One region of the Blautia sp. KLE_1732_HM_1032 genome, then DNA from elsewhere that is predicted to be linked to it. Evidence: riboswitches for the same ligand, from Rfam matches in the RefSeq annotation. Region 1 holds a riboswitch; the other holds the start of a gene.

Region 1 (7,700 bases):
AGCTCATGCAGCAGACATTGCCAAAGGTGTCCGCGGTGCCCGTGAGATCGATGACAAGATGGCAGATGCCAGAAGAAAGCTTGACTGGGAGGCACAGTGGGAATGCGCCATGGATCCGGAAACAGCAAAACGTATCTGGAACGAGCGCAAACCGGAGCATGATGATACCTGCTCCATGTGCGGTAAATTCTGCGCAGTACGAAGCATGAACAAGGCACTTGCAGGAGAGCATATCGATATTCTGTAAGAATACAGAATGCATATGAGCATGCAGCATCACAGTAGAACGTGGTGTTGGCAGTATCCAGCCAGAAAACTGGTTGATTGAATGCGGATATGGAAAGAACAGTAATGCTGAAATTGTGGAAAGTCTGATGTTCCGATAATAAAACATAAACCGCTGTGATCTAAAATGAAGATCACAGCGGTTTTTTTGCAGAGTAGGGGACATTATTGCAGCTTGCGAAAAGACAGGGCCGCGTTATAATAAAAACAGGACTTACATATAAACGGTTTACATAAAAAGGAAGGAAAGGTACGAAATGAAATTTCCGAAAAAATTGATAGCATTTGGTCTGTCATTATGTATGTCTGTTGTTCCATGCGGACCGGTGGCGGCCGAAGATTTTACAGACGCACAGACGGATATGACAGACGCCATTGATACTTTTACAGATGATGGGAATTCTGAGGAATCAGAAAATACCGTAAACACAGATCAGATCACGGAAGAAAATACTGCCGTGAGCACAGATCAGATTACAGAAGAAGAGTTTCCGGGATCAGATATCGGAACGGAAACGGATGAAGCTGAAAGCTCAGAGAGTGAGGAAATACAACAGGATTCTGATGAAGGATTAATTCTGGAAGAACCTTCGGCGGTCATCAGAAAAGCAGAAGGAACAGAGGATACAGAGGAGGCTGCGGCACCGGAAGAAATTTTTGGTGACGGAGAAAACCAGGAGCAGCAGGAAGATATATTCACAGATGATATTCCGGCAGCAGGCACTTCCGAAAAAGAAACAGATGTAGAGAGCACAGAAATATATCTGTATGCGATGAATGATACCTACAGCAGTGTGATCTCCATGCCGGATACCATGCAGACATCTTATCAGATCCAGACATCCGGCAAAAATCCGGTATATACGGTTGTTTCCGGTTATACTGCGAAAGTCAGCGAAACCGGTCTTGTTACTCCTAAAATGCAGTATGTAACCTATGTAGACAAAAACGGAAATGACGTAAAGAGCCAGTGGGAATACATGTTTGGAGAGACCCTGATCTCTGTACAGGATGGAAATAGTACCGTTTATTATAAATTCATACTCAAAGATTATGCGGAGTATTACGCAGAACAAAAAATGGATACATTCCTCAAAGAAAATATTACTGCGGAAATGTCCGATTATAAAAAGGTTGAGACAATCGCCAGATGGCTTGCCAACAACTTTAATTACAGTCAGTATCATTCCGGCTATACAGGCCTGATGCTGGATGGCGGCGGAGACTGCTGGGCCAATACCAGCGCAGTGAACTATATGTGCGAAAAACTGGGACTGACCGTGTATGCAAGGTATGCGGCAAATGATCCGGGGGCGGGAAGCGGTCACAGGAACTCCGTAGTCATCATTGACGGCGAAAGATATCTGGTTGACTGTGGATATACGGGAAATGCCCCCAGACATTATGAATTGTCCAAAATGGACTATGACTATTCTTATGAGATCCTGAATGATGGAACACTCAGGCTGTATCAGTATGAAGGGACAGATACAAATATCGTAGTTCCGGATACTATTGACGGAAGAAAAGTAACGGTTCTTGGAAACAGTACCTTCCAGTATTGCACCCAGGCTTCTGATATAGAGTCTGTTACTTTGCCGGATTCGCTTACAACCATCGAAAAGAATGCTTTTTACAACTGTGAGAAATTGAAATCTGTTACGATTCCCCCAAATGTGTCATCTATAGGGCTGGCTGCTTTTGTGGAGGGCTTGTCTGAGTCCAGTCTGACAGAAATTAAAGTAGATCCGGAAAATCCGTATTTTTCTGAAAAAGACGGAGTGGTATTCAGCAAGGATGGCACAAAACTGATCGTGTTTCCGTCCGGACGTTCCGGAGATTACCAGATCCCGGATGGAACTGTAAGCGTGGGAGACTATGCTTTTTATTACTGTGTAAATGTTTCTTCCATAACAGTTCCGGGAAGTGTCAGAAGCCTTGGAGAAGGTGCATTCGGAAACTGTTCGTCGCTTACGAAAGCTGTCCTAAACGAAGGCTTGGAAGAAATCGGTGAATATGCATTCCAGAGCAGTTCAGGGATCCGCGATATTATAATTCCCGCATCTGTAAAATCAGTTGGGAAAAATGGACTTCGTCTGTCTTCCGAGTGCAGGATAAGAGTACTGAGCACAGATACTATCTGGGCGGATGATGCGTTCAGGGATTCAGCACTGATCGCGGGAAAAAAGGATTCTACACTTCAGAAATACGCAGAGGACCGTGGCTACATGTTTGTGGAGCTGTCAGCAGACAACCGGATACCGCTTCAGAATGAATGGTTTGAACAGATCACTCCAGAATATGAATATAATGGAAAAAGCCATGAACCTGAAATAGAATCCAGTGAATCCGCACCGGAACTTGAGCAGGGCTCCGATTATGAAGTAACTTATGAAAATAACATCAATGCAGGAACTGCGACTGTAAAGATCACGGGAAAAGATATTTTCTGCGGTACAGTAGAGCGGAGTTTCAAGATTACGCCAGATGAAAATGGAATGTATGTGTGCTATTTTGCGGAAAATAATGAAACATACCTGGAAACCACCTTTAAAGGAAAAAAAGTGGAACCGGAAGTGGTAATTGACGGACTGGTACAGGGAAAAGATTATACGGTAACCTATGTTAATAATGAAAAGCCTGGTGAAGCTCGTGCAGAGCTCACGGGAATCGGCAATTATAAAGGATCGGAAACATTATATTTTACTATTTACGGAAAACTACCGGCTGCGGATCCAATAGCTGATCAGACATATACAGGAAAAGAACTCACACCTGCCATCGTAATCCCCGGATTGAAAGCCGGCGAAGATTATTATATGTACTACGAGGATAATCAGTATCCGGGTGTTGCAACGGTAACCATTTATGGTACCGGTTATTATAAAGGTACCGCAACCATTCATTTCAAGATCATAAAAAAGACAGAAAAGTTTGTCAGCAATGTTAAGCTAAACAGAACCTCTTACACTTATACGGGAAAAACCATCCGGCCATCAGTAACCGTAACTGTAAATGGAAAGAAGATCGGTTCGAGTGCTTATAAGCTGTATTACAAAAATAATAAAAATTCCGGAATTGGAACTGTGCAGGTCAGAGGGACCGGAAAATACAGTCGTATCAACAAAACGCTTACCTTTAAGATCCTGCCTCCAAAAACTCTGCTGACAGGACTGAAAAAAGCAAACAGATCCTTTACTGCAAGCTGGAAAAAAAATATACAGGCAACCGGCTATCAGATCCAGTATGCAGCAGACAGCAGATTTATAAAAGAAAGAAAAACGGTCACAGTTGGAAAACAGTCTGCGATCAGATATAAGATATCAGGACTGAAAAACAAAAAGACCTATTATGTCCGCATCCGGTCATATAAAAGAGTCGGAAAAAAGGTTCTTTACAGTAGCTGGAGTACGGTAAAGAAAATCCGGGTTTGATCATAAAGGAGTGGATCTTAGATTTATATAAATGGAGCAGAATGCTTCTGTGACAGAATTAAGGCTTGTAATTATAAAAAGAGCGCGTTATAATGAACTCATAAAAAAGAAAATTTCTTCGGGGCAGGGTGTGATTCCCTACCGGCGGTATAGTCCGCGACCCGCTTTGGCGGCTGATCTGGTGAAATTCCGGAACCGACAGTAAAGTCTGGATGAGAGAAGAACGCGCAGTATTTAAAGAACGTGCTCAGTGCCCCGGGAAGAAGCTCCCGGGGCTTTTTATGTGAAGAAATTTTTTTCGCATAAAGATTTCTTGTGGAAATTTTCTTTGAATATTTCTGAAGAAGGAGAGAGAGTTATGAGTGAACAGATATTACAGAGAGGAAATGCTGTGGAAAGAAGCAGAACAAGAACCATCGCGCAGGTAGCCATGCTTGGTGCTGTGGCAGGAGTATTGATGAATCTTGAGTTTCCGATCCCGTTTCTTGCACCGTCTTTTTATCAGCTTGATTTTTCCGAGGTACCGGTTATGGTAGGAACCTTCGCTATGGGACCTGTAGCAGGTATCCTGATCGAGCTTGTGAAGATTCTCGTACATCTTGTGACTAAGGGAACCATGACTGCCGGTGTTGGTGATGTTGCCAACTTCCTGTTTGGATGTGCCTATGTGGTACCGGCCGGCCTGATCTATCGTTTCCGTCACAAAAAGAGCAGAGTACATGCAGTTGCAGGTATGGCAGCAGGAACAGTTCTGACGGCGATCCTTGCATGCTTTGTCAATGCCTTTGTACTGCTTCCGGCTTACGGTAAGGCTTTTGGAATGCCAATCGAGACCTTTATCCAGATGGGAAGCGCAGTACACAGCTCCGTAAACGGACTGCTTACCTTTGCATTGCTGATCATTGCTCCGTTTAATATCTTTAAATATGCACTGACATCTCTGATCGTATTTGTAATTTATAAGAAGATCCGTGTTGTACTGAAGGGTGACTGATCATAAGCAGCTGCCGGAGGATGATGGAAAGATCAGAAAATGGTGGTTTCAGATAAATATCTGAGAATGTGAGAAATGCCATGTAATATATTGCCGATGGGCAGTAAATTACATGGCATTTTTTATGTTATAGGAAATTACTCCGTAATGTTCCTATAACATAAAAAAGCCCTCCGGGCAGGATCGCACTGCGACGGAGAGGAATAATGTCGCTGAAGCGACCCGTCGCAGGCGGAGAATCCTGCAAGCAGGATTCTTTCTTGTGTCAGGCGTTTTGTTCTGCAGTTTTCATGACTCCAAGCTCACGTCTGGCAAAAACAACGGCCAGCACAAATGCAGAGGTATCTGCAATTGGTCCTGCGTACATGACGCCATCGATTCCGAAGAAGACCGGGAAGATGACGATCAGCGGCAGCAGGAAGAGCACCTGCCTTGTGAGGGACATGATCACACCAAGCCTGGCTTTTCCAATGGAGGTAAAAAAGCCGGCGGACATAGGCTGGATCCCGTTGGCAAAGGTCATCAGCATGAAGATGCGGAGATATTTTTCTGCAAAATGAAAGTACAGGTCGCTGCCGTTTCCGAAGATGCCTACGATCTGATGCGGGAAGAACTGGAAGCAGATAAAAAATATGGTTGCGATCACAGTACATAAGGTTACGGAATAGCGGTATGTCTGGCGTACACGGCTGTATTTTTCGGCGCCGTAGTTAAATCCCCAGATGGGCTGGGAGCCCTGGGAGATTCCGATGCAGATGGCCATAAATACCTGATTGACTTTGGAAATGATCCCTGCACAGGCAATCGGAATATCACTTCCGTAAGCGGAGAGTGCTCCGTAATGGCGAAGTGTATTGTTCATGACGATCTGCACTGCAGCAATGGCAACCTGATTGATACAGGATGCCATTCCCAGAGAAAAAATGGCAGACAGATTGCGTGCCTTAGGAATCAGCATGGAGTGGTCCAGGTACATTTTCCGGAGTCTGGAAAAATAAAAGATGATCAGAAGTCCGGATACGATCTGGCCGATCACGGTTGCCCAGGCTGCACCTTTGATGCCCCAGCCGAATCCAAAGATGAAAAGCGGGTCTAGGATGGTGTTGATGGCGGCACCGGCCAGGATGCAGGTCATGGAATAGGTAGGACTCCTGTCTGCTCGGATCAGGTGGTTGCCGCCTGTGCTTAAAACATAAAAGGGAAGTCCAATGGCGGTGATCCCCATGTAATCAATGGCATAGGGCATGACGTCCGGTGTTCCGCCGAAAAAATGAAGCAGTGGCTTCAGGAACAGAAGGACGATGACAGAGAGTATCGTACCGGAGATTATCAGCGCGGAGAGTCCGGTTCCTGCAATAGAGCTGGCTTTTTTTTCGTTTCCTGCGCCCATTTCCAGGTTGTAATTGGAGGCACTGCCGATTCCCAGGAGCAGTGCAGCAGCAGTAGAGATAATGGTTACGGGAAATGCGATATTTGTGGCGGCGTTTCCAAGCATTCCTACGCCCTGTCCGATAAAGATCTGGTCAACGATATTGTACAGAGCGCTGACCAGCATGCTGATGATGGCGGGAATGGCGAATTTGGCGATCAGGCTGCCTACAGGGGCGGTTCCCAGAGGGTTTTCGGCCTGGGTAGCATTGGTCTGGTTTTTCAATGTTTTTTCCTTCTTTCTTGTCTGCAGTAGCTGTTTGGTAATGTGATAAGTAAATTTTTAATTTTATAGCAGGATATTTATTATAGCACTATTGTGAGGTGAGTGTAAGTATAAAAAATTGACCTTTGGTTTTGGATGGGATAAAATGTTTTTAGAAAAAATTTTCGGGAAGGAGTTTTTAAGATGGGTAAGATCAACAGTGTGAAAAAACTTACAGATAATAAGTTCGTGAATCTTTATGGGGTGGATGCGACCAGTATACATGATACGCCGGTTTCTTATTTTGTGGCCTCCAGGGCGAAGAGTGTGGAGGATATGAAGCTTTCTACAGGGGAGAATCATCCGGATGGGGTGATCATTTACAGTGTTTATGGAGAGAAGCGGGATAAGGTTGTGCTGATCCGTCAGTATCGGTATACGATCGGCGGGTATATTTATGAGTTTCCGGCGGGGCTTGTGGAGCCTGGGGAGGATTTCCATGAGGGTGCTGTGCGGGAGATGTTTGAGGAGACCGGGTTGAAGCTGGAGCCGATCAAGGTTGCGGAGGCTTTTGAGAAGCCTTATTTTACGACGATTGGGATGACGGATGAATCCTGTGCTACGGTTTATGGGTATGCCAGTGGTGAGGTTAGTAAGGCTGCTCAGGAGGATAGTGAGGAGATCGAGGTTGTGATCGCGGACCGGGATGAGGTCAGGAGGATCCTGAAGGAGGAGAGGGTTGCGATCATGTGTGCTTATATGCTGATGCATTTTCTTGAGGATGAGGAGGTGTTTGGATTTCTTGGGGAGATTTAAACGGAGGTAGTTATATGGCGGAAGGGGACGCCAGTGAGGGGCTTCTTTCCAGGCTGGGGCTTCGTCGGGAGCTGGCTTCTAAGGTGCCGGAATTCTGCTAAAAGCGCTTCAAAAATCTCGAACTCGCGTCTGAAGCCGCTCAAACAGCGAGATTTTTTGAAGCAACGCAGATTTCCGCCACCTAAGAATCAGCTCCCCTCCTGCAGAGTCAGTCTGGAAAGAAGCCCCTCACTGGCTGTGCATTGGCCGTGAGACGTGTTAAATCTCGTGGGGAGTGTTGCTAGTGGGGTGGTATGACGGGAGTTGGATGAGCCGTCAGCGCTACGCTGGACGGCTGGGAGGAAAGGCTGAGATTCCCTGTGGCTTGAAGAGGGGAATGGGTCATCGGCGCTGCGCTGGATGGATGAGAAAAACGGGGAATCTGCGGTTGCGGATTCCCCGTTTTGGTCAGAGCTCTGTGAGTTTTCCTAGGTCTTTGTTGTATTTGCAGTATTTGCCGTTTTCGGAGATAAATGGCTGGTAGGTGTCGGTACGGTTG
Region 2 (7,700 bases), 1.0 Mb from region 1:
GAATGCAGATGCCACAATGGAAGTGGTTCTGGAAGGACAGGAGAGCACCGGCGGGGATTCCGGACTTTATATGACATTTACCGGAGAGATCCCGGATTTCATCAAAGCAGATGCAAAGGCAGCCCATGTAACAGAATGGGAGGTAAATGATTAATGGAAAAACCAGTCCGGCTGGATAAATTTCTGGCAGATGCCGGCGCAGGTACAAGAAGCGAGGTAAAAAAATACATACAGAAGGGTCAGGTGCAGGTTAACGGGAAATCTGTGAAGAAACCGGAGCTGAAAGTAACAGAAGAAGATCAGGTGGTTATGAACGGGCAGGAGATCCATGCTGCACCGGAATATGTATACTATCTTTTTAACAAGCCGGCAGGCTGTGTCAGCGCAACGGAGGACTTCAGAGATAAAACGGTTCTTGACTACATTGAAGAGAAAGACAGAAGAAAGGGTCTTTTTCCGGTGGGACGCCTGGATAAAGATACAGAAGGCTTTCTTCTGATCACAGATGACGGTCCTCTGGCACACGAGCTTCTTTCTCCGAAAAAGCATGTGGATAAGACCTACTATGCAAAAGTATCTGGGAAAGTGACAGAAGAAGATGTCGTGAAGCTGGCAGAAGGCGTGGATATCGGGGAAAAAGATCTCACACGACCGGCAAGGCTGGAGATCCTTTCTACCTGGGAGTCCGGTACAGAATCTGCAGAAGCCGGTAAGAATTGGGAATCTGAGATCCGACTTACTATCCACGAGGGAAAATTCCATCAGGTAAAACGGATGATGGAGGCACTGGGAAAAAAAGTAACTTATTTGAAAAGACTATCCATGGGGCCGCTGGCGCTTCCTTCAGATCTTCCGACAGGAAAATATCGTTCGCTCACCGAAAAAGAGCTGGAGCTTCTGAAGTCTGCCGGAAACCGCTGAAAAACAGAAAAAAATTGGAAAAATCCCCTTTACATAAGGGGATTTTCTATGCTATAATTCAGAAGTTGCAAAAATAAGCACGCACGGCGATTCTATAAGGATGGTGCCCTACGGTGTGAGGATGGGTCCAGAGAGAAGGCGACCTGTGCGGAAGAATTTAACCAAAAAGGAGAAAAGACATGAGCGTTATTTCAATGAAGCAGCTTTTAGAGGCAGGTGTTCATTTCGGACATCAGACAAGAAGATGGAACCCTAAAATGGCTCCGTACATCTACACAGAGAGAAATGGTATCTATATCATCGATCTTCAGCAGTCTGTAGGAATGGTTGACGATGCTTACAATGCAGTAGCAGATATCGTTGCCAACGGTGGACACATCCTTTTCGTAGGAACTAAGAAACAGGCTCAGGATGCTATCCGTACAGAGGCAGAGCGTTGTGGAGAGTTCTTCGTAAATGAGAGATGGCTTGGTGGTATGCTTACAAACTTCAAGACAATCCAGAGCCGTATCGCAAGACTGAAAGAAATCGAGACAATGGAAGCTGACGGAACATTCGACGTACTTCCTAAGAAAGAAGTTATCGAGCTTCGCAAAGAGCTTGTTAAGCTTCAGAAGAACCTTGGCGGAATCAAAGAGATGAAGAGAATCCCGGATGCTATCTTTATCGTAGATCCTAAGAAAGAGAGAATCTGCGTACAGGAGGCTCATACACTTGGAATCCCGCTTATCGGTATCTGCGATACTAACTGTGATCCGGAAGAGCTTGACTATGTGATCCCGGGAAATGACGATGCTATCCGTGCAGTAAAACTCATCGTTTCCAAGATGGCTGACGCTGTTATCGAGGCTAAGCAGGGAACTGCTGAGGCAGATGGCGAGATCGAGGCTGAGTCTGAGGAGTTTGCAGCTACAGAGGAATAATTCGTATAAACAGAATATTTCAGGAGGAAACGAACAATGGCTATTACAGCAGCACAGGTAAAAGAGTTAAGAGAGATGACCGGCGCCGGAATGATGGATTGTAAGAAAGCTCTTACATCTACAGATGGTGATATGGATAAAGCAGTTGAGTTCCTGCGTGAGAAGGGTCTTGCTACAGCACAGAAGAAAGCAAGCCGTATCGCAGCAGAGGGTCTTTGCAAAACTCTGGTAACAGAGGATGGAAAGAAAGCAGTCGTTGTTGAGGTTAATGCTGAGACAGACTTCGTTGCAAAGAATGAGAAATTCCAGGGCTATGTTGCAGATGTTGCAGCACAGGCACTTAACACAACAGCAGCTGATATCGATGCTTTCCTTGCTGAGGCATGGGCACTTGATACAACTAAGACTGTAAAAGAGGCTCTTGCAGCTCAGATCGCAGTAATCGGCGAGAACATGAACATCCGTAGATTTGCTCAGGTTGAGGAGCAGAACGGATTCATCGCTTCCTACACTCATATGGGTGGAAAGATCGGCGTTCTTGTAGACGTTGAGACAGATGTTGTTAACGATGCTGTTAAAGAGATGGCTAAGAACGTAGCTATGCAGATCGCAGCTCTGAAACCGCAGTACACAAGCGACAAGGAAGTAAGCGCTGACTATATCGAGCATGAGAAAGAGATCCTTATGGCTCAGATCCAGAACGATCCGAAGGAGTCCCAGAAACCGGCTAAGGTTATTGAGGGAATGATCACAGGACGTATCAAGAAAGAGCTTAAAGAGATCTGCCTTCTTGACCAGACATACGTAAAAGCAGAGGACGGAAAACAGTCCGTTGCTAAATACGTAGAGCAGGTAGCAAAAGAGAACGGCGCTAAGATCCAGATCAAAGGCTTCGTTCGCTACGAGACAGGCGATGGTCTTGAGAAAAAAGAAGAGAACTTCGCTGAGGAAGTTGCAAAGCAGATGGGTAAATAATCCATTAACTTAAGTTTTCATTATATTATTTTAATAAGTCTGAATTTAAGTATTTAAAAACCTTGAAAGCCGATGGTGTAGATTGATAACAGTCAAAGCCATCGGTTTTCTTTATCCAAATATCTTGGACACTCTGTCAAATATATTCTCTGGTTCTTCCTGCCACATCAAAATAAGTATGCTCATGAATTGACAGAGATAATCGATACTTTTAAAACGCCTAAATGTCACGGCCTGCGCCTGTTTCCGCTTATAATTCCTCACTATTTGTGCCGCCAGCCAAAGGCGGCGGAATGGAGATTTTTATGAAATATACCCAGGATAATGGAAAAATTAAATTATGTGAAACTGATAATATGGATCATCTCGTGCGGTTAACACAAGCGTTGAATGAAAATAATATTCTTTACGAAACGAGATTGAAAAAAGGAACATTTATCAATAATCTTTTTTTCTTGATTTTTTATCATACTTTTGCATCGGGAATTGATCATAAGAATGAAACAACATGTATTTATGTACTAGAAAAAGATTTTGCTGCTGCCCAAAAAGCAATAGTAAACTGCAGATAAAAAAATTCATCTTCCAAGGCACAGGCTCTGTGTGCTGGCCATCGGTCTTTGCCTGCGTGCCTGTTTGTCAACCAAAGCCTGAGAATAGTAATACGACGATTGCCTGCCAGTAACTAATATTCCGCATGGAATGAGTAAAATAAAAATTTCGCTTTACAAATAACAGATAAAGTATTAAAATAAACAAAAAGATATCTTCAGGGCAGGGTGAGATTCCCTACCGGCGGTAAAGCCCGCGAGCCGAGAGGCATGATCCGGTGAGATTCCGGGGCCGACAGTACAGTCTGGATGGAAGAAGATGATAGTACAGTTGATTTTTTGAATGAATGTAGTATCAGAGCTCTGAGATGGTGATCCATTTCAGAGCTTTTTATATAGGGAATCAGACATTCATTTATCGATCATATGTAACAGATCAATTCTACCCTGCAGATATTTCTGCAGGTTTTTTTTGTATCTGGTACATCGTTTTCGAAATAAATATACCACTCACTTGTCTGTGAATCCGATTGCACAGATCTAAAAGCCTCGGCGTACCAGAGCGTGTTTGAAAAATCATTCCTGCAATCTGCACGCCCCACTTTGCGGTATATTTTGCCCGAATTCAGTTGCCGTAGCCCGCTACGGCGCCCTCATCCGGACAAAATCTCCCACAAATTGTGACGCACATCTTGCAGAAAGCCTTTTTCAAACACGCTCTAGACAAAGAACAGGAATAAGAAAGAAGGAATAGAAATGACGGATCAGGAATATATGCTTCGGGCGATTCAGCTGGCCAAAAAAGGAGAAGGCTGGACGAATCCCAATCCGATGGTAGGGGCAGTGATCGTAAAAGACGGAAGGATCATCGGGGAAGGCTATCATAAAAAGTATGGAGAACTTCACGCAGAACGTAATGCTATTGCTTCTCTTACAGAACCAGCAGAAGGTGCGGTGATTTATGTTACACTGGAGCCTTGCTGTCATCATGGAAAAACACCTCCATGTACGGAAGCGATCATTGAACAGAAGATCAGAAAAGTGGTGATCGGTTCCCGAGATCCGAATCCGAAAGTGGCAGGAAAAGGTGTACAGATGTTAAGGGAAGCCGGTGTAACAGTAGTTGAAGATTTTATGAGAGAAGAATGTGATCAGCTGAATCCGGTGTTTTTCCATTATATTACTACGAAAACCCCATACGTGGTGATGAAATATGCCATGACACTGGATGGGAAGATCGCAACGAAGACAGGAGCATCAAAATGGATCACCGGAGAAGCGGCAAGAAAAGAAGTACAGCATATGCGGCATCAGTACATGGGGATCATGGCAGGTATTGGAACTGTGCTTGCAGATGATCCGATGTTGAACGTCCGGGTAGAAGGCTGGAAAAGTCCTGTCAGGATTGTGTGCGACAGTAAGCTCAGGATTCCGCCGGACAGTCAGATTGTAAAAAGTGCGGAAAAGTACCGGACGATCGTGGCTTATGCAGATCAGAAAAATACAGAAGAAAAAATAAAAATATTACATACTATGGGAGTTGAGACCATTTACTGTCCGGATGAAAAGAATCAGATAGACCTTAAAAAGTTGATGACAGATCTTGGAAACAGGGGTATTGACAGCATCCTCCTGGAGGGAGGCGGTACGTTAAATGACAGTGCCCTGCGAGCCGGAATTGTAAAGGAAGTACAGGCTTTTGTGGCACCAAAGCTGTTTGGTGGTGTGGCCGGGAAGACACCGGTAGAAGGTATCGGAGTTGAATTCCCGTCTGAAGCAGTAGAACTGAAATATATAGATATCTGCCAGATCGGTGAGGACATCCGGATAAGATGTCAGGTGTGTGAGAAAAAACAGGAGGAATCATGTTTACAGGAATCGTAGAAGAGAAAGGAAAAGTCCGTTATATACAGCTGACAGGAGAATCAGGGATCCTGGCAGTGAAAGCCCGGAAAGTCCTGGAAGGGACAAGGATCGGTGACAGTATTGCTGTGAATGGTGTGTGTCTGACAGTTACGTCGATCCAGCCGGACGGATTTACTGCTGATGTGATGGCAGAGACGATCAGAAGAAGCAGTCTTGGCAGTTGTAAAGCCGGAAGCCAGGTAAACCTGGAACGTGCAATGGCTGCAGATGGCAGGTTCGGGGGACACATAGTAAGCGGCCATATTGATGGGACTGGAGTGATACGTTCCATGCTCCGGGAAGAAAATGCCATCTGGGTATCAATTGAGACATCGCCACAGATCTTGCATCTGATCGTGGAAAAAGGATCCGTTTGTATTGATGGGATCAGCCTGACAGTTGCAAGGGTTGATGAAACTGGTTTTCAGGTGTCGGTCATTCCACATACAGGAGAAGAAACCACCCTTTTGGAAAAGGTGCCGGGGGATCTGGTTAATCTGGAAAATGATGTGATTGGAAAATATGTAGAAAAATTGCTTGGCATCAGAAAAAACGAAGAAGAGAAAAAAGAATCCGGAATTACGATGGAGTTTCTTGAAGAATTCGGGTTTTAGAACAGGAGGATATACAGTATGTCACAAAATTATCAGTACAACACAATTGAAGAGGCACTTAGGGATCTTAAGGAAGGAAAAATAATTCTGGTCACAGATGATCCGGACAGAGAAAATGAGGGAGATCTGATATGTGCGGCAGAGTTTGCGACCCGGGAAAATATTAATTTCATGGCGACTTATGCAAAGGGTCTTATCTGTACACCGATGAGTGCAGAAATTGCGGCGAGATTGAATTTTCCGCCGATGGTTGCTGAGAACACGGACAATCACAGCACAGCATTTACCGTGGCAGTGGATCACGCAGATACAACCACCGGTATCTCTGCGGCAGAACGCTCCTATACCATTATGAAGTGTGTGGATGATCAGTCAAAACCGGAGGATTTCAGAAGACCGGGACATGTATTTCCGCTTATTTCCAGAAAAGGCGGGGTTCTGGTACGAAATGGCCATACGGAGGCAACAACAGATCTTATGAGACTTGCCGGACTGAAAGAATGCGGCGTGTGCTGTGAAGTTATGAAAGAAGATGGCACTATGATGCGTACATCACAGCTATGGGAAATGGCAAAAGAGCATAACCTTACATTTATTACGATTCGTGATCTGCAGGATTATATAAGAATACATGAAAAGCATGTAAAGGAGGAAGCAGCTGCAAACCTCCCAACGCAGTACGGTGATTTTAAAATGTATGGCTATATCAATGACATTACAGGAGAGCATCATCTGGCACTGGTAAAAGGTGATCTAGGAGATGGTGAGGATGTGCTTTGCCGTGTACATTCGGAGTGCCTGACAGGAGATGCATTCGGATCGCTCAGATGTGACTGCGGCCTGCAGCTGCAGACAGCGATGCGCCAGGTAGAGGCGGAAGGCAGAGGGATCATTCTGTATATGAGACAGGAAGGCAGAGGAATCGGACTGATCAATAAGATCAAAGCCTATGCGCTTCAGGAACAGGGATATGATACCGTGGAGGCTAATGTGAAGTTAGGGTTTGCACCGGATCTCAGAGAGTACTGGGTTGGGGCACAGATACTGTCAGACCTTGGTGTGAAATCATTAAGATTACTGACCAATAACCCGGATAAAGTCTATGGGCTTGGCGAATTCGGGCTGAAGATCAATGAGAGAGTACCATTGGAGATTCCGGTACAAAAATATGACCGGAAGTATATGAAAACGAAGCAGGAAAAGATGGGTCATATTTTTAAGGAAATAAATTTATAAAAAACAGCAAATAGCAGGAGGAAGAAAAAATGAGACAGATCAATTTAGTAGAAGGAAAAGTAGTAGCACCGGAGGGAATGAAGGTTGGTATCGTGGCAGCGAGATTCAATGAGATCATTGTGAATAAATTATTGGGAGGGGCAGTCGACGGACTGGTAAGACATGGAGTAGAAGAAGAGAATATTACTGCAGCATGGGTGCCGGGAGCATTTGAGATCCCGCTTACAGCACAGAAAATGGCACAGTCAGGAAAATATGATGCAGTTATCTGCGTGGGAGCTGTCATTCGTGGAGATACTTCACATTATGATCTGGTGTGCAATGAATCTGCCAAGGGGATCGCACAGGTTGAACTTGCAACAGGGATCCCGGTCTTATTCGGAGTGATCACGACTGAGAATATCGAGCAGGCTATTGCGCGAGCAGGAAGCAAAGCAGGTAATAAAGGCTATGATTGTGCGTTATCTGCGATCGAGATGGTCAATCTGATGAAGCAGCTCTAATAGATAGGGAAATAAATGATGACAAAAACAATCATATTCGATTATGATGGAACGATCCATCATACCATTGGA

What was found. Region 1 has a riboswitch for FMN ahead of NQ489_RS15810 (ECF transporter S component). Riboswitches for the same ligand answer to the same signal wherever they lie in the genome.
Region 2: another riboswitch for FMN. It lies ahead of NQ489_RS17865 (DUF6783 domain-containing protein); the one in region 1 lies ahead of NQ489_RS15810 (ECF transporter S component).

The regions. Positions count from the first base shown of each region.
Region 1 is NZ_CP102266.1:3,333,932-3,341,631, reverse strand. It holds gene thiC (phosphomethylpyrimidine synthase ThiC) at 1-247, shown strand, start outside; gene NQ489_RS15815 (fibronectin type III domain-containing protein) at 543-3,719, shown strand; FMN riboswitch at 3,830-3,947, shown strand; gene NQ489_RS15810 (ECF transporter S component) at 4,078-4,713, shown strand; gene NQ489_RS15805 (MATE family efflux transporter) at 4,979-6,367, opposite strand; gene NQ489_RS15800 (NUDIX hydrolase) at 6,551-7,162, shown strand; gene NQ489_RS15795 (hypothetical protein) at 7,610-7,700, opposite strand, start outside.
Region 2 is NZ_CP102266.1:2,302,845-2,310,544, reverse strand. It holds gene NQ489_RS11095 (DUF6449 domain-containing protein) at 1-154, shown strand, start outside; gene NQ489_RS11090 (pseudouridine synthase) at 154-921, shown strand; gene rpsB (30S ribosomal protein S2) at 1,101-1,844, shown strand; gene tsf (translation elongation factor Ts) at 1,881-2,819, shown strand; gene NQ489_RS11075 (hypothetical protein) at 3,125-3,391, shown strand; FMN riboswitch at 3,581-3,695, shown strand; partial or broken gene NQ489_RS17870 (DUF6783 domain-containing protein) at 3,813-4,049, opposite strand; partial or broken gene NQ489_RS17865 (DUF6783 domain-containing protein) at 3,999-4,124, shown strand; gene ribD (bifunctional diaminohydroxyphosphoribosylaminopyrimidine deaminase/5-amino-6-(5-phosphoribosylamino)uracil reductase RibD) at 4,127-5,254, shown strand; gene ribE (riboflavin synthase) at 5,236-5,889, shown strand; gene NQ489_RS11060 (bifunctional 3,4-dihydroxy-2-butanone-4-phosphate synthase/GTP cyclohydrolase II) at 5,908-7,125, shown strand; gene ribH (6,7-dimethyl-8-ribityllumazine synthase) at 7,155-7,628, shown strand; gene NQ489_RS11050 (HAD family hydrolase) at 7,644-7,700, shown strand, end outside.